2 linked regions of the Thermus thermophilus genome follow. The protein of the gene in region 2 binds, or shares a complex with, the protein of the main gene of each other region. Links are inferred from orthologs where the notes say so. Each region holds a gene or a part of one and is shown on either strand. Other genes may lie near its edges. The genes, in order: dnaB and dnaG.

Region 1 (10,062 bases), 220 kb from region 2 along the record:
CGCCCTGGACCCTCTATCCCCATCTGCCCCTGTCCACGCCTCTCGAGGAGGCGGCCAAGGTGGACGGCGCCCTCTGTCCCAAGGGCCAGGCCGGGCTGCAGACGGTGTACGACCCCTACCGCATCCGCAAGGTGCTCAAGCGGGCAGGCCCAAGGGGAAGCGGCAAGTGGAAGGAAATCCCCTTTGAGCAGGCGGTGCGGGAGATCGCCGAAGGGGGCAAGCTCTTCGCCGATATCGGCGACGACCGGGACTACCCGGGCCTCAAGGAGGTCTGGGCTCTAAGGGACCCCAAGGTCATGAAGGCGATGAAAGCCCGGGTAGAGGCCATCTGGAGGGAAAAGGACCCCGCGAAGAAGCGGGCTCTGGTGGAAAGCTTTAAGGAGGAGTTCAAAGAGCACCTCCACACCCTCATTGACCCCGACCACCCCGACCTCGGCCCCAAGAACAACCAGGCCGTCTTCGCCTACGGCCGCCTGAAGGCGGGACGGAGCGACTTCTTCAAGTGGTTCTTCCAGCAAAGCCTCGGCTCCGTCAACGTCCACGGGCACACCACGGTCTGCCAGGGTTCCCTTTACTTCACCGGCAAAGCCATGAGCTACCAGCTCGCCTACGACGAGAAGAAGGGGCAGTACACCTGGACAGGCGGGGAAAAGTTCTACTGGCAGGCCGACCTCACGGGAGCGGAGTTCGTCATCTTCGTGGGGGCCAACATCTTTGAGGCCAACTACGGCCCCCCCTTGCGGGTCAACAAGCTCACCCTGGGCGCGGCCACGGGGAACCTGAAGTACGTGGTCATTGACCCGCGGGCCCAGAAGGGCGTGGCCCACGCCACCAAGTGGCTTCCGGTAAAGCCGGGGCAGGACGCGGCCATCGCCTTCGGCATGATGCGCTGGATGTTTGAAAAGGGGCGGTTTGACGCCCGCTTCCTCTCCGCCGCCAACAAGGCGGCCGCCCAAGCCCTAGGCGAGCCCAGTTGGACCAACGCCACCTGGCTCGTGGAACTGGACGAGGAGGGCTTCCCCGCCAAGCTCCTGCGGATGAGCCACCTGGGCATGGATCCCGAGGTGCGCGTTATTGAAGGCCAAGAGGTGGTCTTTGACCATCCGGTGGTCCTGGTGAAGGGCAAGCCCACCCCCGTGGATCCGCAAAGCGAGGACAAGCCGGTCTACGGCGACCTTTTCGTGGACACCACCCTAAACGGCATCCGGGTGAAAAGCGTCCTCCAGCTCATCCGGGAGGAGGCCTTGAGCCGGACCCTGGAGGAGTGGGCGGAGCTCGCCGGGGTGGAGGCCCAGGACATCGCCGAGCTGGCCTACGAGTTCACCCGCCACGGGAAGAAGGCCGTGGTAGACGTCCACCGGGGAGCAAGCCAACACAGCAACGGCTTCTACAACTGCTTCGCCTGGTTCACCCTAAACGCCATGGTGGGGAACTACGACCATCACGGCGGCTTCATCAAGGCCAGCACCTACGACATCACCGGGAAGAAGGCGGGTGGCCCCTTTAACATGGACAAGCTCCACCCGGCCAAAATGGAGCCCTTCGGCATCTCCCTCATCCGGCACGATGTGAACTACGAGGACACCACCCTGTTTGAGGGCTACCCCGCCAAGCGCCCCTGGTTCCCCCACAGCTCCGATGTCTACCAGGAGATCCTCCCCTCCGCCGCCCAGGGCTACCCCTACCCCGTAAAGATCCTCTTCCACTACATGGGCTCCCCCGCCTACGCCCTCCCCGCAGGCCACACCCAGATCCAGGCCATGCTGAACCCGGACAAGATCCCCCTCATCGTGGCCTTTGACATCGTGGTGGGGGACACCTACCTCTTCGCCGACTACATCATCCCCGACCTCTCCTACCTGGAGCGGTGGGAGTTTCACGGCAGCCACCCCAACAACCCCTGGAAGGTTCAGACCGTCCGCCAGCCCACCATCCCCCCCATCCCCGAGACGGTAAAGGTGTTCGGCCAAGAGATGCCCATCTCGGCGGAGAGCTTCTTCCTGGCCCTCGCCGAGTACCTGGGGCTTCCCGGGTTCGGAGAACAAGGCTTCGCCAACGGGATGCCCTTCACCCACCCCGACCACTTCTACCTCAAGCTCGCCGCCAACCTGGCCTTCGGGGAGAAGGCGGACGGCTCCGATGCCCTGCCCGAGGCGGACGATAAGGAGCTGGAGATCTTCCGCAAGGCCCGGCGCCACCTGCCGCCTTCGGTCTTTGACGAAAACCGCTGGCGGGAGGCGGTGGGCGACGAAAGCCTTTTCCGCCGCACCGTCTACCTCCTCAACCGGGGCGGCCGCTACCAGGCCTTTGAAAAGGCCTTCAAGTCCGACGGCACCGTGGCCAACGCCTACGGCCGGCAGATCAACCTCTACCTAGAAAAGCACGCCAAGACCAAGAACAGCATGACGGGCAAGCCCTACTGGCCTCTGCCCCGCCTCTTTCACCCCTACACCGACGCCCTTGGGCAGCCCATCCCGGACGAAGCCCAAGGCTACGAGCTCACCCTCCTCACCCACCGGGTGATCACCATGACCAAGAGCCGGACGATCTCCAACTACTGGCTCCTCAACGTGATGCCCGAGAACTACATCGCCATCAACCCGGTGGACGCCAAGCGCCTGGGCTTTAAGGACGGGGAGCTCGTCAAGGTGGTCTCCGCCAGCAACCCGGAGGGCCTCTGGGACTTCGGCCCCTTCGGCAAAAAGCCCATGGTGGGTAAGCTTAAGGTGCTCCCCGGCATCCGGCCCGGAAACGTGGCCTTCGCCCTCGGTTACGGCCACTGGGCCTATGGGGCAAGCGACATAGAGATCAACGGCCAGGTGGTGAAGGCCGACCCCAGGCGGGCGGCGGGCATCCACGCCAACGCCGCCATGCGGGTGGACCCCGTCCTCAAGGACGTAGGGCTTACGGACCTCACCGGGGGTAGCGTGGTTTTCTACGACACCAAAGTGCGCTTGGTCCGGGCCACACCAGAAGAGGCCAAAACCTACAGGGAAGGCGTGAGGCGGATGGCCCTCGGTGGCCCCTCCGGGGTGGAGGCGGAAGCGATCTTGGAGAAGGCCCTCAAAGCGGCGAGAGGGGAGCTGGACCCCGAGGCATTGCGGAGGGAAGTGGCGGCCCAGCTTGGCCTTAAAGGCCAGGTCTAAAGGGCCACTTCGGCAGAGGGCCCAGGGCAAGCCTGGGCCCTCTGCCCTGGACGGGAAGGGTCCGGGACGGGTACATTTGTCCCGTGGACCCCGGGGAACTTTTGGAACTCCTCAAGCGCCGTACGGGCTTCACCGAGGCCCACGCCGCCCTCCTTAGGGAGCTCGGTGAGGTCATGGTCCCCATCGCCCACGAGGTGGCCCTGGCCTTCTACGACTACCTGGGGCGGGACCCGGAGCTTGGCGCCATCCTCCACGCCGAGCCGGGGCGGGTGGAGAGGCTCTACCGGACCTTCGCCCGCTGGTACGGCGAGCTCTTCTCGGGGGTCTATGACCGGGCCTACGCCGAGCGGAGGCGGCGCATCGGCCTGGTGCACGCCCGGCTCGGCATCGGCCCCCGGGCCATGATCCCCGCCATGGGCCTCGTCCAGGAGCTCTCCTTGGAGCACATGCGCATGGCCCTGAGGGGGCACGAGGTCTACAGCGCCGTGGAGGCCTTTGAGAAGCTCGTGGCCGTGGAGGTGGCCCTGATTGAGGAGAGCTACCTCGAGGCCCTCTCCTTAGGCCTTTCCCTGGGGCACCGGGACCTCGCCCAAGCCCTCAAGGCAGGGGCCTCAGCCCTCCTCTCCCGGGCCTAGGGCTCCTTGGCCAGGTCGTTGAAGCGCACGTGCTGGGCGTGGAACTGGAGCTCCACGGTCCCCGTGGGGCCGTTCCTCTGCTTGCCCACGATGATTTCGGCGATCCCCGCCTTCTCCGAGTGGGGGTTGTAGTACTCGTCCCGGTAGATGAACATCACCAGGTCGGCGTCCTGCTCAATGGAGCCCGACTCCCTGAGGTCGGAGAGCATGGGGCGCTTGTTGGGCCGCGCCTCCACCGCCCGGGAGAGCTGGCTCAAGGCGATCACCGGCACGCCGAGCTCCCGGGCCAAGGCCTTGAGCCCCCTGGAGATGGCGGCGATCTCCTGCTGCCGGTTTTCCCCCTTCTGCCCCCCTCCGGGGCCCGACATAAGCTGAAGGTAGTCTATGATGATTAGGCCCACGTTGTGCTGGCTCCTGAGCCTCCGGGCCCGGGCGCGGAGTTCCATGAGGGTGAGGTCGGGGGTGTCGTCAATGAAGATGGGGGCCTCGGAAAGCCGGCCCGCCACGTCCACGAGGCGGGAGAAGTCCCGGTCGGAAAGCTGGCCGAGCCGGACCCGGTTCATGTCAATGCGGGCCTCGGAGCACATCATCCGGAGGACGAGCTGGGCCGCGGGCATCTCCAGGGAGTAGATCCCCACCCCCACCCCCTCCTTGAGGGCGGCGTGCTGGGCGATGGTGAGGGCGAAGGCGGTCTTCCCCATGGCGGGGCGGGCGGCGATGATGTTCAGGGAGCCGGGAGCGAGGGTACCGATGAGCTGGTCCAGCTCCTTGAAGCCCGTGCGCACCCCGGCGGTCTCCCCCTTGTTCTGGAAGAGGGCCTCAATGTGCTCAAAGGTCTCGTGGACGAGCTCCCGCATGGAGCGGGCCTCCACCTCCGTCTGGGCCAGGGCCACCTCCAGGATCCGCTTCCCCGCCTGGTCCAGGATCTCGTCCAGGCTTCCCGCCTCCTCGTAGGCCAGGCGCATGGCCTCCCCGGCCGCCTGGATGAGCCTGCGCAGGGTCCACTTCTCCGCCACGATGCGGGCGTAGTGCTCGGCGTAGGCGGCGGTGGGGGTGGCCTCGGAAAGCTGCACCAGGTAGCTCACCCCGCCCACCCCGTCCAGCTCCCCCCGGCGGGAAAGCTCCTCGGCAAGGGTCACCAGGTCCACGGGGCTGCCCTCGGCCCTTAGGCCCTGCATGGCGGCGTAGATCTTGCGGTGGGCCTCGGCGTAGAAGGCCTCGGGGGTGGGGAGCAGGCCCTCAATCTCGTCCAGGACTTGATAGTCCAGGAGGATCGCCCCTAGGACGCTCTGCTCCGCCTCGAGGCTGTGGGGGGGGATACGGCCTTCCATAAGCCTCCCCAGGTTAAGCCCGCCTCCCCCCCTTCCGCCAGAGGCCTTTCCTTTTAGGAAGGATTGGCTCTTTTCCGCTTCTCAGGGGAGGGGCCTAAGCTCTAAGGCGTGCGCTGGCTCCTTCTCCTCTTTCTCCTTGCCGCCTGCCAGGCCCAGGGCCTGCCCGAGCCCTACGCCACCCTGGAAAGGGGAGGGAAGGAAGCCCTCCGCCAGGTGGCCCTTAGGGCCGAGGGGTACGCGGGCCTCCTCGCGGGCTGGCTCCTGGTGGGCGAGGAAGACCTCCCCCTCGCCGAACGGGCGGAGTACGCCTGGCGCTACGCCCTCTTCCTGGAAGAGGTGCGGGCCTTTGAGCCGGGCTGGGAGGCGGAGGCGGCCTGGCGGGTGGCGGCCCCCCTCCTGGAAAGGGCGGGGGACGGGAGGGCCTTTTCCGCCTGGGCGAGGCTTCTTCCTAAAGAGGAGGCCGTGCTGGCCCTCCTCCGCCTTGGCCAGGGGGAGGGGCTCTGGGAGGCCCTCTTCCGCGGCCGGGCGTACGAGCCCCTCCTCAAGGCCCTCCCCGAGGGGACAAGGCCCGACCTCCGCGCCCAGGCCCTCTACCGCCTGGGCCGCTACGGGGAGGCCCTTCCCCACTACCGGGCCTGGGCGGAAGAGGACCCGAGGGGCTACCTGGGCCTGGGCTACGCCCTCTGGCGGCTCGGGAGGCGAGAGGAGGCCCTTCAGGCCTTCGCCCGCTACGACCACCCGGAAAGCCGCCTGGCCCAAGGCCGCCTCCTGGAGGGGATGGGGCGGGTGGAGGAGGCCCTTTCCCGCTACCTGGCGAGCACCCCGGAGGGGCTTTGGCGGGCCACGGCCCTGCTTGAGCGCCTGGGGCGGAAGGAGGAAGCCCTCGGGGTCTACCTCCGCCTCGCCCGGGGGGAAAGCCCCTACGCCGACGATGCCGCCCTCCGCGCCTACCTCCTCGCCGGGGAGCTCGGGAATGGAGAGGCGCGGCAGGAGGCCTACGCCCGCCTCGAGGGGGGCCTGGGCCTCCTCGTGGGGAAGACCCCGTCCCCCCCGGCCCTAGCCCCTCCGGCTTCCTTACCCCCCGAGGCCTCCCTGGTGGAGGCCCTGGTCCGGGCGGGCAAGGCGGCCTGGGCCCGGGGGGAGGTGCGCTACGCCCTCTGGAGGCGCCCAAAGGACTGGCCCGCCCTCGTCCCCCTCCTCTACCGCCTGGGGGCCTATCGGGAGGGGATCCGGGCCGCCTGGCCCACGGCCCTCGCCTACCCCAGGGCCTACCGGGCGTGGGTGGAGGCCTACGCGGGGAGGGAGGGGCTGGACCCCGACCTCCTCTTCGCCCTCCTCCACGTGGAAAGCCGCTTTGACCCTAAGGCGGTGAGCCCCACGGGAGCCTTGGGCCTCGCCCAGTTCCTCAGGAGCACCTGGGCGGACGTGGCCCGGATGCTGGGGGAGCCCCCCGCCGACCCCTTTGACCCCGAGGCCAGCATCCGCTACGCCGCCCGCTACCTCCGGTGGCTCCTAGAGCGGTGCGCCGCCTTTTCCGGCGTGGAACGGCTTGCCTGTGCCGTCACCGCCTACAACGGGGGGATCGGCTACACCCTAAGGGGCATCGCCCGGGAGGGGGGCCTCTACGCCTTCCTCCGCTTCCAGGAGCGGGACGAACCGCGGGAGTACCTCGCCAAGGTGCTCTCCGCCTACGCCGCCTACAAGGCTATTCCTTAGCGGCGCGCTCCCTCTCCGTCCAGGCGATGAGGAGTTTGAGGGCGAAGGGGGCGAAGAGGGTCGTGAAGACCACCATGAAGAGAACGATGGCGTACTCCTCCTCGTTCACCGCGCCCGCCTTGAGGCCCAAGGCGGCCACGATGAGCCCCACCTCCCCCCGGGGGGCCATGCCCACCCCCACGGTGAGGGCGCTCCGCACCCCCTGGGTGAGGGCCCCGAGGAAGCCCCCGAGGACCTTCCCCAGGATGGCGATCACCGTGACCACCGTCCCCGCCACCAGCACCACGGGGCTCGCCAAGGCGGCGAGCTCCAGCCTAACCCCCACCATGGCGAAGAAGAGGGGAGCGAGGAAGCTCTCTATGGCGAAGACGGGCTCCTCGAGGCGGTACTTCTCCCGCACCTCGGAAAGGAGCATTCCCCCCAAAAAGGCCCCCACGATGGGGGCGAGGCCGATACTGGCCGCCAGGGCCGCCATCCCCACGCCCAAGGCGAGGGCAAAGCCCAAGGGGCTCCCCACGGGAAGCCGCTCTAGGGGCAGGCGGGCGATGAGGGTGGAGAGGAAGACGGCAAGCCCCACGAAGACCACGGAGAGGAGGATGAGCCGGGCGATGGCCCCCACCTCCACCTGGCCCGTCTGGGCCACGCCGTTCACCACCGCGAGGACGATGAGGCCCAGGACGTCGTCAATCACCGCCGCCCCCAGGATGATCCGGGAGTAGGGACGGGAAAGGACCCCGAGCTCCTGGAGGACCCGGGCGGTGATGCCCACGCTGGTGGCCACCAAGGCGGTGCCGAGGAAGAGGGCGGGGAGGGTTTCAAACCCGATCTCTAGGCCGTAGAGGTACCCCCCCAGGAAGGGCAGGGCTACCCCCAAAACGGCCACCAAAAAGGCCTCCTTCCCCACCGCCAGGATGTCCCTGAGGCGGGTTTCCAGGCCCACCATGAAGAGGAGGAAGACCGCCCCAAGCTCCGCCAGAAACTCCAGGACCTCCCCCTCGTGCACCAGGCCCAAAAGGGCGGGCCCCACCAGCACGCCCGCGAGCACCTCCCCGATGACCACGGGCTGGTTCAGGCGCTTGAAGATAAAGGCCATCACCTGGGCCGCGAGAAGGAGATAGAAGATCTCCAACAGGTGTTCCGCGCCGTGCATCAACTCCTCCCTAGGATGAGCTTCAAGAAGTCGCTCCGGGTGAGGATGCCCACCACCTTGCCCTTCTCGTCCACCACCGGGAGGTGGCGTAGGCCGGTCGTGAGGACCACCTTGAGGGCCTTGCCCAGGGGGTCCTCGGGGTGGACCTTGGGGATCTCCGTGCGCATCACCGCCTTCACGGGGGTGCGCTGGTAGCGGCGGTAGATCTCCGCCAGGACGTCCTCGTCCACCCACTCCCCGAAAAGCTGCAGGGCCTCCACGTCGGAGAAGGGAACGTTCTCCGGGTGGGGCAGAAGCTCCTCCACCTGGACCACGCCGAGCAGCCTCCCCTCCCCGTCCACCACGGGGAAGCCCCCGTAGCGGGTCTCCAGGATCCTGCGGGCGGCCTCCTCCAAGGTGGCCTCCGGCCCCAGGACCACGGGGTCTTGGGTCATCAGGTCCTTGACCTTCATGGGCCCCAGTCTACCAGCCCCACCTTCGGGGAAGGAACGCGCGCACCGCCGCCACGCCGAAGACGAACCCGCCGAGGTGGGCCCAGAAGGCGATGCCCGGCACGCCCAAAAGCCCCTGCACCAGCTGGAGGAAGGCCCAGTACCCCAGGTAAAAGCCCGCGGGCAGGGCCAGGGTGAAGGGCAGGACGAACCAGACCAGGGTGATCACGTAGGCCCGGGGGAAGAGGACGTAATAGGCCCCAAGGACGGCGGAGACCGCCCCGCTCGCCCCGATCATGGGCACGGTGGAGGCGGGCATGAACAGGGCCTGGGCCAGGGCCGCCGCCACCCCGCCGAGGAGGTAGAAGAGGAGGAAGCGCTCCCCTCCCATCCGATCCTCCACGTTGTCCCCGAACACCCAGAGGAACCACATGTTGGAGAGGAGGTGGAAAAGGCCCCCGTGGAGGAACATGCTGGTGAGGACCCGGTACCCCTCGCCCAGGGGGTCTTGGAAGAAGAGGGCGGGGACGAAGCCCATCTTGGCCACCACCTGGGTGGGCCCGAGAAGGAGCTCCAGGAGGAAGGCGGCCACGTTCAGGGCCACCAGGGACCGGACCACCAGGGCGGGGCGGCGCGCGGGGTTGATGTCATGCAGGGGGATCATCGCGGCGGACCCTGGCGGTAAGGCAGGGGCACGTACTGGACGCTGGGCCTTTGGCCTTGGGCTTGGGGGTAGAGCTCCATGAGCTCGTAGACCTCCCGGGGCATCTCCGTGGATACGGGAAGCCCCAGGCTCCGGGCCTGCTCCACGTCAATGGGGTAGTCGTGGGTCCAGGTGCCCTGGGAGAGAAGGGTGGCCACCTCCTCCGCCTTCTCCTCGGGCATGTGCTTCTTGAGGAGGTTCTTCACCGTGGCCTTCACCTGCCTAAGGGCCTTCTCCGCCACGTCGGCGAGGATCAGGGTCTGGTCGTCAATCTCGGAGATGGGCTTTTTCTCCAGGACCTTGAGGATGCTCGCCGCCGGGTACTGGCCGAGCTGGGGGTCCACGGGGCCCAAGACGGCGTTCTCGTCCATGACGATCTCGTCGGCGGCGAGGGCGATGAGCGTCCCCCCGGACATGGCGTAGTGGGGCACGAAGACCGTCACCTTGGCGGGGTGGCGGAGGAGGGCCTCGGCGATCTGCTCCGCCGCCAGCACCAGGCCCCCTGGGGTGTGGAGGATGAGGTCTATGGGCACGTTCTTGTCCGTGAGGCGGATGGCCCTCAGGACCTGCTCTGAGTCGTCAATGTTGATATAGCGGGAGATGGGGATTCCCAGAAAGCTCACCGCCTCCTGGCGGTGGATGAGGGTGATGACCCGGCTTTTCCGCTGCCTCTCCAGCTCGGCGATCTTGCGGGTCCTGGCCCCGAGGAGCCACTGCTGCTGGAAGTAGGGGGAGAGGGCAGAGAGGATGAAGAAAAGCCAAAAGAGCTGGAAAAAGATGTCCATGCCTCACCTCCGGCAATCATTCTACAGGGCTTCCTTCGGCCCTCTTCGCCCTCTTCCCGGGGCGCGCTTCCGGGTAGAGGGCCTGGGCGATCCCGGGGGCGTAGCGGATGAGGAGGGCCCCCAAGGGGACGGAGACCAGGACCAGGAGCACGGCCACCTGGGCCA
Region 2 (10,128 bases):
GGTGGAGGAGCGCCCCTACGAGAAGGCCCGGGCCCTCTACCTGGTGGCCCTTTTCCCGGGGGTCGCCTACCAGGAGGAGGCCCGCTTCCCCGGCCAGGTCCTCGCCCACCTCCTGGGGGAGGAGGGCTCGGGCCGGCTCCACTTCGCCCTGGTGGACAAAGGCCTCGCCGAGGTGGCCTCCTTCGGCCTCGAGGAGGCCGACCGGGCCGGGACCTTCCACGCCTACCTTCAGGCGGACCCCGCCCGCAAGGGGGAGGTCCTGGCCGTCCTCCAGGAGGAGCTTGCCCGCCTGGGGCGGGAGGGCGTGGGGGAGGAGGAGGTGGAACGGGCCAAGACCCCCCTCGCCACGGGCCTCGTCTTCGCCGGGGAGACCCCCATGCAGCGGCTTTTCCACCTGGGGATGGAGTACCTCTACACCGGGCGCTACCTCTCCTTGGAGGAGGTGAAGGCCAGGGTCCAAAGGGTCACCTCCCGGGAGGTGAACGCCCTTCTGGAGCGGGGCTTCCTGGAGGAGGGGCTTTACTACCTGGTCCTCCCCCATGGAGCCTAGGGCCTTAGGGGCGGCCCTCCTCACCCTCCTCTTTTGGGCGAGCGCCTTCGCCGCGATCCGGGCAGGGCTTGGGGGCCTAAAGCCCGGTCACCTCGTCCTCCTGCGCTTCCTGGTGGCGGGGGCCCTTCTCCTCCTCTACGCCCGCCTCCGGGGGCTTTCGCCCCCCAGGCGGGAGGACCTGCCCCGGCTCTTCCTCCTCGGGTTCTTGGGCATCACCGTCTACCACACCGCCTTGGTCTACGGGGAGCTTACGGTGAGCGCGGGGGCCGCAAGCCTTCTCATCGCCACGGGGCCCGTCTTCACCGCGCTCCTCTCCCACCTCCTCCTGGGGGAAAGGCTTGGGAGGCGGGGGGTTTTGGGCTTCGGCCTCGCCTTTTTGGGCTCCGCCCTCATCGCCTTCGGGGAGGGGGGCGGGGTGGGGCTTAGCCCCGGGGCGCTTCTCGTCCTCCTCGCCGCCCTCTCCACCTCCTTCTACTTCGTCCTGCAAAAGCCCCTCTTCGGCCGCTACGGGAGCGAGGAGATGACCGTCTACACCCTGCTTCTCGGCACCCTGCCCCTTTTCGTCTTCCTCCCGGGGCTTCCCGAGGCCTTGAGGGAGGCGCCGAGGCCCGCCCTCCTCGCCGCGCTTTACCTCGGGGTCTTCCCCGGGGCTTTGGCCTACCTCACCTGGACCTACGCCCTCTCCCGCACCCCGGCCTCCCGCCTCGCCTCCTTCCTCTACCTCTCGCCCCCCTTGGCCGTCCTCATCGCCTACCTGTGGCTTGGGGAGGTGCCCTCCCCCCTTTCCCTCCTGGGCGGGGGGGTCGCCCTCCTCGGGGTCCTCCTGGTGAACCTCAGGGCGTAGAATGGGCCGGGGTGAGCGCCATGGAGGTCAAGCGGATCGGCGTGGTGGGCGCGGGGCAGATGGGAAGCGGCATCGCCCAGGTGGCGGCAAGCGCAGGCTACGAGGTGGTCCTGGTGGACGTGGCCGAGGGCTTCCTGGAAAGGGGCCTCGCCGCCATAAGGCGCTCTTTGGGCAAGTTCCTGGAGAAGGGGAAGATCACCCAGGAGGCCCACGACGAGGCCCTGGGGCGGATCCGGACGAGCCTGAGCCTCGAGGCCCTAAAGGACGCCGACCTCATCGTGGAGGCCATCGTGGAGGACGAGGGGGAGAAGCGGCGGCTCTTTGAGCGCCTGGGGGCCCTGGCCAAGCCCGAGGCCATCCTCGCCAGCAACACCAGCTCCATCCCCATCACCGCCCTCGCCCGCTCCTCGGGGCGGCCGGAGCGCTTCATCGGCATGCACTTTTTCAACCCCGTGCCCCTCATGCCCCTCGTGGAGGTGATCCGGGGGGAGCTCACCTCTGAGGAAACCCGGGACGTGGTGGTGGAGGTGGCGAGGCGCATGGGGAAGACCCCCCTCGAGGTCCAGGACTACCCCGGCTTCGTCTCCAACCGCCTCCTTATGCCCATGATCAACGAGGCCATAGAGGCCCTCCGCGAGGGGGTGGCCACCAAGGAGGCCATTGACGGCATCATGCGCCTGGGGATGAACCACCCCATGGGGCCCTTGGAGCTTGCCGACTTCATCGGCCTGGACACCTGCCTCGCCATCATGGAGGTGCTCCACCGGGGCTTTGGGGACGACAAGTACCGGCCTTCCCCCCTCCTTCGCCGCATGGTCCAGGCGGGGCTTTTGGGCCGCAAGACGGGGCGGGGCTTTTACACCTACGACGAGAAGGGGAACAAGGTGGGCTGAGCGCCCTGCGCGGGGGCCCCGAAAGGGCTTCGCTCTGGAAACTCTTCCAAGCCAGGGGGTATACTGGGGCCATGGAGCTTCCCCGCGCGTTCGGCCTCCTCCTCCACCCCACGAGCCTCCCCGGCCCCTACGGCGTGGGCGTCCTGGGCCAGGAGGCCCGGGACTTCCTGCGCTTCCTCAAGGAGGCGGGGGGGCAGTACTGGCAGGTCCTCCCCTTGGGCCCCACGGGCTACGGCGACTCCCCCTACCAGTCCTTCAGCGCCTTCGCCGGAAACCCCTACCTGGTAGACCTCAGGCCCCTCGCAAAGCGGGGCTACGTGCGCCTGGAAGACCCCGGCTTCCCCCAAGGCCGGGTGGACTACGGCCTCCTCTACGCCTGGAAGTGGCCCGCGCTTAAGGAGGCCTTCCGGGGCTTCCAGGAAAAGGCCCCCCCGGAGGAGCGGGAGGACTTCGCCGCCTTCCGGGAAAAGGAGGCCTGGTGGCTTGAGGACTACGCCCTCTTCATGGCCCTAAAGGGGGCGCACGGGGGGCTTCCCTGGAACCGGTGGCCCCTTCCCCTGAGGAAGCGGGAAGAGCAGGCCCTGAGGGAGGCGAAAAGCGCCCTGGCCGAGGAGGTGGCCTTCCACGCCTTCACCCAGTGGCTCTTCTTCCGCCAGTGGGGGGCCCTGAAGGCGGAGGCCGAGGCGTTGGGCATCCGGATCCTCGGGGACATGCCCATCTTCGTGGCCGAGGACTCCGCCGAGGTCTGGGCCCACCCCGAGTGGTTTCACCTGGACGAGGAGGGCCGCCCCACGGTGGTGGCCGGGGTGCCCCCCGACTACTTCTCGGAGACGGGCCAGCGCTGGGGCAACCCCCTCTACCGCTGGGACGTCCTGGAGCGGGAGGGGTTTTCCTTCTGGATCCGCCGCCTGGAAAAGGCCCTGGAGCTCTTCCACCTGGTGCGCATAGACCACTTCCGCGGCTTTGAGGCCTACTGGGAGATCCCCGCAAGCTGCCCCACGGCGGTGGAGGGGCGTTGGGTCAAGGCCCCGGGGGAGAAGCTTTTCCAGAAGATCCAGGAAACTTTCGGCCAGGTGCCCATCCTGGCCGAGGACCTGGGGGTCATCACCCCTGAGGTGGAGGCCTTGCGCGACCGCTTCGGCCTTCCCGGGATGAAGGTCCTCCAGTTCGCCTTTGACGACGGGATGGAAAACCCCTTCCTCCCCCACAACTACCCTTCCCACGGCCGGGTGGTGGTCTACACCGGCACCCACGATAACGACACCACCCTGGGCTGGTACCGCACGGCCACCCCCCACGAGAAGGCCTTCATGGCGCGCTATTTGGCGGACTGGGGGATTTTCTTCCGGGAAGAGGAGGAGGTGCCCTGGGCCCTGATGCGCCTGGGGATGAAGTCCGTGGCCCGGCTCGCCGTCTACCCGGTGCAGGACGTCCTGGCCTTGGGCAGCGAGGCCCGGATGAACTACCCGGGAAGGCCCTCGGGCAACTGGGCCTGGCGGCTCCTTCCGGGAGAGCTTTCCCCGGAGCACGGGGAAAGGCTTAGGGCCATGGCCGAGGCCACGGAACGGCTCTAGGCGAACCAGCCCGAAGGAGGGGGGCGCCGCTTGTAGAGGCGGCGCTCCGCCTCTATGGCCGCCCGGATCTCCTGGTACTCCTTGAGGAGGCGCTCCAGGGTGGGGGGGTCGGGGTTTTGGGCGAGGGCCGCCTTGACCTTGGCGAGCCGCTCCTGGAGGTAGGCTTCCCGCAAACGGGCCAGGGTGTGGTCCAGCTTCTCCTGGAGCCTGGGGTCCTCCCCCCGGGGCGCGAGGAGCAGGCGCTCAAAGAGCCTTCCTCCTTCCTCCCGCTGGCTTAGGACGCGGCGGAGGTGGTCCCGCCGGGGCTCCCTCCGGGCCAGGGCGAGGAAGTCCCCGAGGAAGGAACCCTCCGGGGGCCAGACCTGGGTCTCCACGTGGTCCACGAGCTCCAGGAAGCGTTCCTCCGGGGCGGAGAGGAGGAGGGCGATGGCGTCCAGCTCCAAAAGGAGGGTCTTGTTGCCAGGGGTGGGGGGTGGGGGCGGTGGGGGAGGGGCGGGCCGCCCCCGGGTCCTAAGGCTCGCCAGGTAGTCCTCGAGGCTCTTGGGGGAAAGGCCCAGGCGCTCCACCACCAGGGCCTTGAGCCGTTCGGCCACGGGGTCAAAGGGCTCCGGGGAGAGCATCCTGGGGGTGAGGGCCTCGAGGACCTTCCGCTTGTGCTCGGGCCGGGAGAGGTCCAGGCCCCGGCTCGCCTCCTCAAAGCGAAAGGCCACCTCCGGGAGGGCCTCCTCCAGGGCCTTCTGGAAGAGGGCCCTTCCCTCGGGGTGGAGGAGGAGCTCCCCCGGGTCCTTGGCGGGGAGGCGGACGGCGTAGAAGAGGAACCTGGGGGCGAGCTCCAGGTTCAGGCTCTGCAAGGTGGCCTTCTGCCCGGCCTCGTCGGCGTCAAAGGCCAGGTAGACCTCCAAGACCCCCGCCTTCTTGAGGAGGAGGGCCTGCCCCTCGGAGAGGCCCGAGCCCAGCACGGCCACCGTCTCCGGGAAGCCCAGCTGGTGCAGGGCGATGGCGTCAAAGAGCCCCTCCACCACGATGGCCCGGCCTTCCCTCAAGGCGGGCCGGGCCTCGGGGTAGGCGAAGAGGACCTCCTGCTTGCGGAAAAGGGGGGTTTCGGGGGTGTTCAGGTACTTGGGCCCGTCCTCCCCCAGGGCCCTCCCGGTGAAGGCCACGATGCGCCCGAAGGCGTCCTTGATGGGGAAGGTGATGCGGTGGCGGAAGCGGTCAAAGATGCGCCCCTGCCGCTCCGCCAGCACCCCGGCCCGCACGCCCTCCTCCGGGGCCACCCCGTGCCGGGCGAGGAAGGCCACGAGCCCGTCCCCCTTGGGCGGGGCGTAACCCAGGCCGAAGCGGGCCACGCTCTCCTCCGTGAGGCCCCTCTTCCTCAGGTAGGCCAGGGCCTCGGGGTGGGCGTTGAGGTGCTCCAGGAAGTAGGTTTGGGCCAGGGCCAGGACCTCGAGGAGCTCCCGGCGCCTTTCCGGGGCCTTCCGCCGGGGAAGCTCCACCCCCGCCTCCTCCGCGAGCCTTTCCAAGGCCTCGGGGAAGTCCAGCCCCTCCGCCCTTTGGACGAAGGCGAAGAGGTCGCCCCCGGCCTTGCACCCGAAGCAGTAGAAGAGGCCCTTCTCCTCGTCCACGTAGAAGGAGGGGGTCTTCTCCTGGTGGAAGGGGCAGAGGCCCTTCCAGCGGCCGCGGCCCGCCGGCTTCAGGGCCACGTAGCGGGAGACCACCTCCCGCAAGGAGAGGCGGGACTTGATCAGCTCCACCGCCTGGCCCGCGTCCATGCCGCCCCCCTACGCCAAAGCCTCCTGACCCACCTCCCCAGGATACCGTACCCCTCCAGGTCCTCGGCGGCTTCCTGGCCCTGGAGGGCGGCCTTCCAGGCGCGGGTGAGGGGGAGGGAGGGGGTGAAGCCCAAAAGGTGGTCCACCCGCTCCCCCGTTTCCAGAAGGAGCTGGGCTCGGAGGAGGCGGGCCACCTCCAGGTGGACGAGGAAGCCCGTTTTGTGGGTGTGGTAGAGGAGGTGTTGGGAGAGGGCCTGGGCTTTCCGCGGCGCCTTGGGCCAGAGGTAGAGGGCCAGGGAGGAGAGGGCGAGGTGGTGGAGGTAAGGGTTGGGCAGGCGCCGGGCCTCCTTGAGGACCTCCTTGAAGAGGGGCACCGGGTCCTCCCCCCGCCGCCAGCGGCGGTGGGCCAGGGCCAGAAGGGCGAGGCCCCGGCCGTCCGGGTGGGCCAGGGCCTCCCGGAAGAGGGCCTCGGGGAAGCGGTCCTTTAGGGTCCAGGCGCCGAGGAGGGCGGCGGCCATCCAGGGGTGGGGGGTCTTGGCGTAAAGCCCTTCCCCCTCCTCCAGGGCCTGGGCCAGCCTCCCCGTCTCCAGGAGGAGGCGGAGGCGGGCGGCGCCGAAGCGGGCCCGGGCCTCGAGGCCCTCGGGGAGGGGGCCCTCGAGGAGGGGCTCGGCCTCCGCGTGCCGCCCCAGGTCCATGAGGAGGCCCGCCTTGAGGCTTTGGTGCTCCAGGACGGGGTCCGGGGGAAGCGCGGGGTGGGGGGGTTCGGCGAGGACCGCCAGGGCCTCCCGGGGCCGGAAGGCCCGCCAGAGGAGGCCCGCGAGGAGAAGCCGGGCCTCGGCCTGCTCCAGGGGGTAAGGCTTGAGGGCGGGGAGGAGGGCGAGGAGGGCCTCCGCCTCGGGGCGGGCGCGGAGCTCGCGGTAGCGGGCAAGCACAGCGTCCTCCCGCCTTGGCCCCGAGGCCGCTTCTTCCGCCCGGCCCAGGGAGGCGAGGGCGTCCTGGGCCTCCGCGGCCAAGGAGGCCCGCCAGCCGGGCGGGGCGAGCCCTTCCGCCTTTTGGTAGAGGGGGAGGGCCCGGTCGGGGTGGCCCTCCCGCCACAGGGCCTGGGCCTGGACGCGGAGGAGGTGGGCGGCCTCCCGGGCCTCGCCCGCCTCGGCCAGGTGGTGGGCGGCCTCCTCCAGGCGCCCCTGGGCGGCGAGAAGCCTGGCGGCGAGCCGGCGCCACTGGGTTCGCTCCTCCTCGGGGACGAGGCGCCGCGCGGCCTCGGCGAGGGGGGGCGGGACGCGCCCGTGGACCAGAAGGCCCTCCGCCACGAGCCGTTCCCGGGAGAAGGGCCCGGCGATGGCCTCCACCACCTCGGGGGGCACCTCCCCCAGGACCCCCATGGCGAGGAGGGCGGTGCGCTCGGGGACGGGGAGGGCGTCCAAGGCGGGCTGGAGGGCGAGGAGGGGCGGGGCCTCGAGGCCCTCCAGGCCGAGGCGGGCGGGGAAGAGGGGCCTGCGGCTTTCCGCGAGCACCAGGAGGTTTTCCGGCATCTGCCCCAGGAAGCGCTCCAGGGTGCGGTCCGGGTAGTGGAGGTCCTGGAGGAGGAGGAGAAGGGGCGTCTTTAGCCCCATTAGGGCCTCCCGCCAGGCGGCGAGGATGGCCTCGTCCAGCGCGCGCTTCTCCCACGGGGGCCTGGGGGCGAGGCCGAGGCTGTAGGCCAAAGCTTCGGCCAGGCCCTCGGGGAGGTTCCGGAGGAGGGCCTCCGGGGCGCCGAAGGCCTCGGTCACCGCCCGGTAGAGGGTGGCCCGGAGGGGCATCTCGGGCCCCATGCGCTGAAGCCGCACCGTGGGGAAGGGAAGGCCCCGGGCCCGCCTTTCGCGGAAGACCTCGAGGAGAAAGCTCTTCCCGCTTCCCGCAGGCCCGTGGACCACCAGGCGCCTTTCCGTAAAAAGGCGCGCCTCCAGGGTCTGGAGGAGGGGCCTGCGGTGGGGCGGGAGGTCCAGGGCAAGCCGGACCAGGCGGTAGACAGGCACCTGGCCCATCCCCTTGACCTCCCGGCTTCCCAGAAGCGCCCCCTCCGCCCCGGGGGCGAGGCGCAGGGTGGTGGCCTCGGTGAGGACCTCCCCGGGGGCGGCGAGCTTGGAGAGGCGCTCGGCCAGGTTCACCGGGGGGCCGAGGAGGGTGGGCTCCCCGGCGTACCCGCTGCCCAAGGGCCCCCAGAGGGCCTCCCCGCTCGCCACCCCGGCCCGGGCGGGGAAGGGGGAGTGCCGGACCATGTCCCAGGCGGCGGCCAGGGCCCGCCAAGGCTCGAGGCCCTGGCTCCTGGGGGCCCCGAAGAAGACCAGGACCCCGTCCCCCAGGAAGCGGTGGACGAACCCCCCCCGGGCCCGGGCCCGGCCTGCGGCCTCCTCGAGGGCCTCCCTTAGGCGCCGGTAGGCCGGGGAAAGCCCCTGGCGGAAGGCCTCGGTGGAGTTCGCCAGGTCAAAGAAGACCACGCTCACGAACCGGGTCTCCCGGGGAAGCTTCGCCCCGAGGAGCTGGCCGCAGGCCAGGCAGTACCGGGCCTCGGGGGGGTTCTTCTGGCCGCAGGCGCAGCGCACGCTTACTCCCGGAAGAGCATCAGGGGGGGCCAGAGGAGGACCTCGGCCTCCTCGGGCATGGGGCCTTCCCAGTGGACCACCACGGGAAGCCCCCGGGCCAAAAGGAGGTAAAACCCCTCCTCCAGAGGACGCGCCGGGCCCACGAGGCGGTAGGCCGCCCCTTCCCGGAAGACGCCCTCCTTCCCCTGGGCCCGGGCGACCTTTCGGGCGAGGCCGTGGAAGAGGACCCGCGCTTCCCCCACCGGGGCCGGGGGCGCGCCCCGGTCCATGGCGTAGACGAACCCCGCCGGGGTCTGGACCTCGAGGAGCGGGCTCCCCCAGGGCTCGGGGTAGAGCCTCACCTCCACCCGGTGGGCGGCGAAGCGGGCCAGGAACTCCTCCGGGCTTTCCTCCACAGGCCTCATGCCCCTCAGTCTAAGGGGTGGGCCAAGGCCAGGGCGAGGGCCAGGGCCGCCTTCTTGTCCAGGTACTGGTTGCCGTTGCCGCACTTGGGGGAGAGGACGCACCGAGGGCAGCCCTCCTCGCAGGGGCAGGAGCGGAGGAGGTCCAGGGTGGCCTTGAGCCACTCGGGGAAGCGCCGGGCCGCCCGGCGGGCGTACCCTACCCCCCCGGGGTAGCCGTCGTAGATGAAGACCGTGGGCCCGCCCGGGGAGGGGAGGGGCCTGGGGTAGAAGGGGTAGGAGATCCCGCCCACGTCCTGCCGCTCCGCCAGGACGAAGAGGGGCAAGAGGCCGATCATGGCGTGCTCCAGGGCGTGGATCCCTCCGGGGATCTGGAAGGCGGGGACGGCCTCGGGCGGGTGGAACCAGAGCGCCTCCGTGGGGAAGGAGACCTCCGGCATCTCCAGGGGCACCTCCTCCAGGACGCTCCCCGTGTAGAAGCGCTTCTTCACGTACCCCACCACCCGCTCCCTCAGGACCACCCGGCCCACCCACACCCCGGGGCCCACCTCCTCCCCGGAGAGGACCTCGAGGTCCGTCTCCGCCCGGGGCTCGGTGTAGTAGTCCTCCAGGGCGGGAAGGAGCCAGACCTCGCGCCGGGCCAGGTCCACGTTGCGCACCAGGTAGCTCTCCCCCTGGTGCAGGTAGATGGCCCCGGGGTGGGCCTCCCAGTAGGCCTGCCGCTCGTCCAGGTAGCCCAACACCTCCCCGTCCGGGCCCCGCAGGGTGAAGGTGGCGCCGAGGCCCCTCAGGGTGATCTCCCGGTGGGGGTTGGGCTTCGGGGTGAAGAACCGCCCGTTCCGCTCCTTTAAGGTGGCCCGGGCCTCGGGGCAGAGGAGCTCCTCCGCCGATAGGGGCTTTTCCCGGGCCGCCGCGTGGAGGTGCAGGGGGCAGAGGACGGGGTTTTGCGGGTCCGCCACCGCCTCCTCGGGCGGGCTTTCCAGGAGGAGGGCGGGGCGGTGGAGGAAGTACTCGTCCATGGGGTCCTCCCGGGGGATGTAGACCAAGAGGGCCCGCCGTTCCCCCCGGCCCGCCCGGCCCGCCCGCTGCCAGAAGGCGGCGGTGGAACCCGGGTAGCCCACCAGGACCACGGCGTCCAGCTCCCCGATGTCCACTCCAAGCTCCAGGGCGCTGGTGGAGACCAGGACCCGCACCCGCCCCTCCTTGAGGTCCGCCTCCAGGCGGCGGCGCTCCCGGGCCGTGTACCCCGCCCGGTAAGGCCGCACCAGGGGGTGGGCGGCGTAGCGGGCGATGAGCTCCGCCGACTTGCGGGCCCCGGCGAAGACGAGCCCCTTGAGCCCTGCCTCCGCCAGGCGCCGGGCCAGGTAGGCCGCCTCGAGGAGGGGGCTCCGCCTGCGCTCCCCCCTCCGGTCCAAGGGCTTGGGGAGGAGGACGAGGAGTTCCCGCTCCGTCCGGGCCACCTGGGCTTTGAGCTCCTCAAAGGGGAGGCCCGTGAGGGCTTCCGCGTGCTCCCGG

Evidence for each region.
Region 1: the proteins of dnaG (region 2) and dnaB are in contact, whole or in part, in a crystal structure (PDB 2R6A), measured with the Geobacillus stearothermophilus proteins. The link is inferred for Thermus thermophilus from one-to-one orthologs. Residues at the interface, in WP_049624496.1 of Geobacillus stearothermophilus: Lys456, Leu457, Leu458, Pro459, Ala460, Asn463, Ala464, Leu467, Leu535, Leu536, Ile537, Ala538, Gln544, Glu545, Asp548, Tyr549, His552; in WP_033016901.1 of Geobacillus stearothermophilus: Ser13, Glu15, Ala16, Gln18, Glu91, Leu92, Asp94, Ala95, Val96, Pro97, Thr98, Ala99, Ala100, Asn101, Tyr104, Tyr105, Ile108.

What each region holds. Positions count from the first base shown.
Region 1 is NZ_AP025158.1:405,548-415,609, reverse strand. Bases 2,946-5,878 are described here. They hold dnaB (replicative DNA helicase), read right to left. Parts: upstream 5,113-5,878; coding sequence 3,778-5,112; downstream 2,946-3,777. Other genes in these bases: TthTMY_RS02395 (transglycosylase SLT domain-containing protein), read left to right, coding at 5,221-5,878; TthTMY_RS02405 (protoglobin domain-containing protein), read left to right, coding at 3,230-3,781; TthTMY_RS02410 (molybdopterin-dependent oxidoreductase), read left to right, coding at 2,946-3,146. Also shown: more of TthTMY_RS02410, read left to right, coding at 1-2,945; more of TthTMY_RS02395, read left to right, coding at 5,879-6,828; TthTMY_RS02390 (cation:proton antiporter), read right to left, coding at 6,818-7,978; TthTMY_RS02385 (HPP family protein), read right to left, coding at 7,978-8,430; TthTMY_RS02380 (rhomboid family intramembrane serine protease), read right to left, coding at 8,441-9,073; TthTMY_RS02375 (SDH family Clp fold serine proteinase), read right to left, coding at 9,070-9,897; TthTMY_RS02370 (cation:proton antiporter), read right to left, coding at 9,914-10,062. UniProt on the Escherichia coli protein: The main replicative DNA helicase, it participates in initiation and elongation during chromosome replication. Travels ahead of the DNA replisome, separating dsDNA into templates for DNA synthesis.
Region 2 is NZ_AP025158.1:627,080-637,207, forward strand. Bases 3,245-6,243 are described here. They hold dnaG (DNA primase), read right to left. Parts: upstream 5,631-6,243; coding sequence 3,858-5,630; downstream 3,245-3,857. Other genes in these bases: malQ (4-alpha-glucanotransferase), read left to right, coding at 3,245-3,861; TthTMY_RS03550 (AAA family ATPase), read right to left, coding at 5,603-6,243. In the rest of the region: TthTMY_RS03525 (M16 family metallopeptidase), read left to right, coding at 1-550; TthTMY_RS03530 (DMT family transporter), read left to right, coding at 540-1,394; TthTMY_RS03535 (3-hydroxyacyl-CoA dehydrogenase family protein), read left to right, coding at 1,415-2,287; more of malQ, read left to right, coding at 2,359-3,244; more of TthTMY_RS03550, read right to left, coding at 6,244-8,212; TthTMY_RS03555 (hypothetical protein), read right to left, coding at 8,215-8,616; TthTMY_RS03560 (DEAD/DEAH box helicase), read right to left, coding at 8,622-10,128. UniProt on the Escherichia coli protein: RNA polymerase that catalyzes the synthesis of short RNA molecules used as primers for DNA polymerase during DNA replication.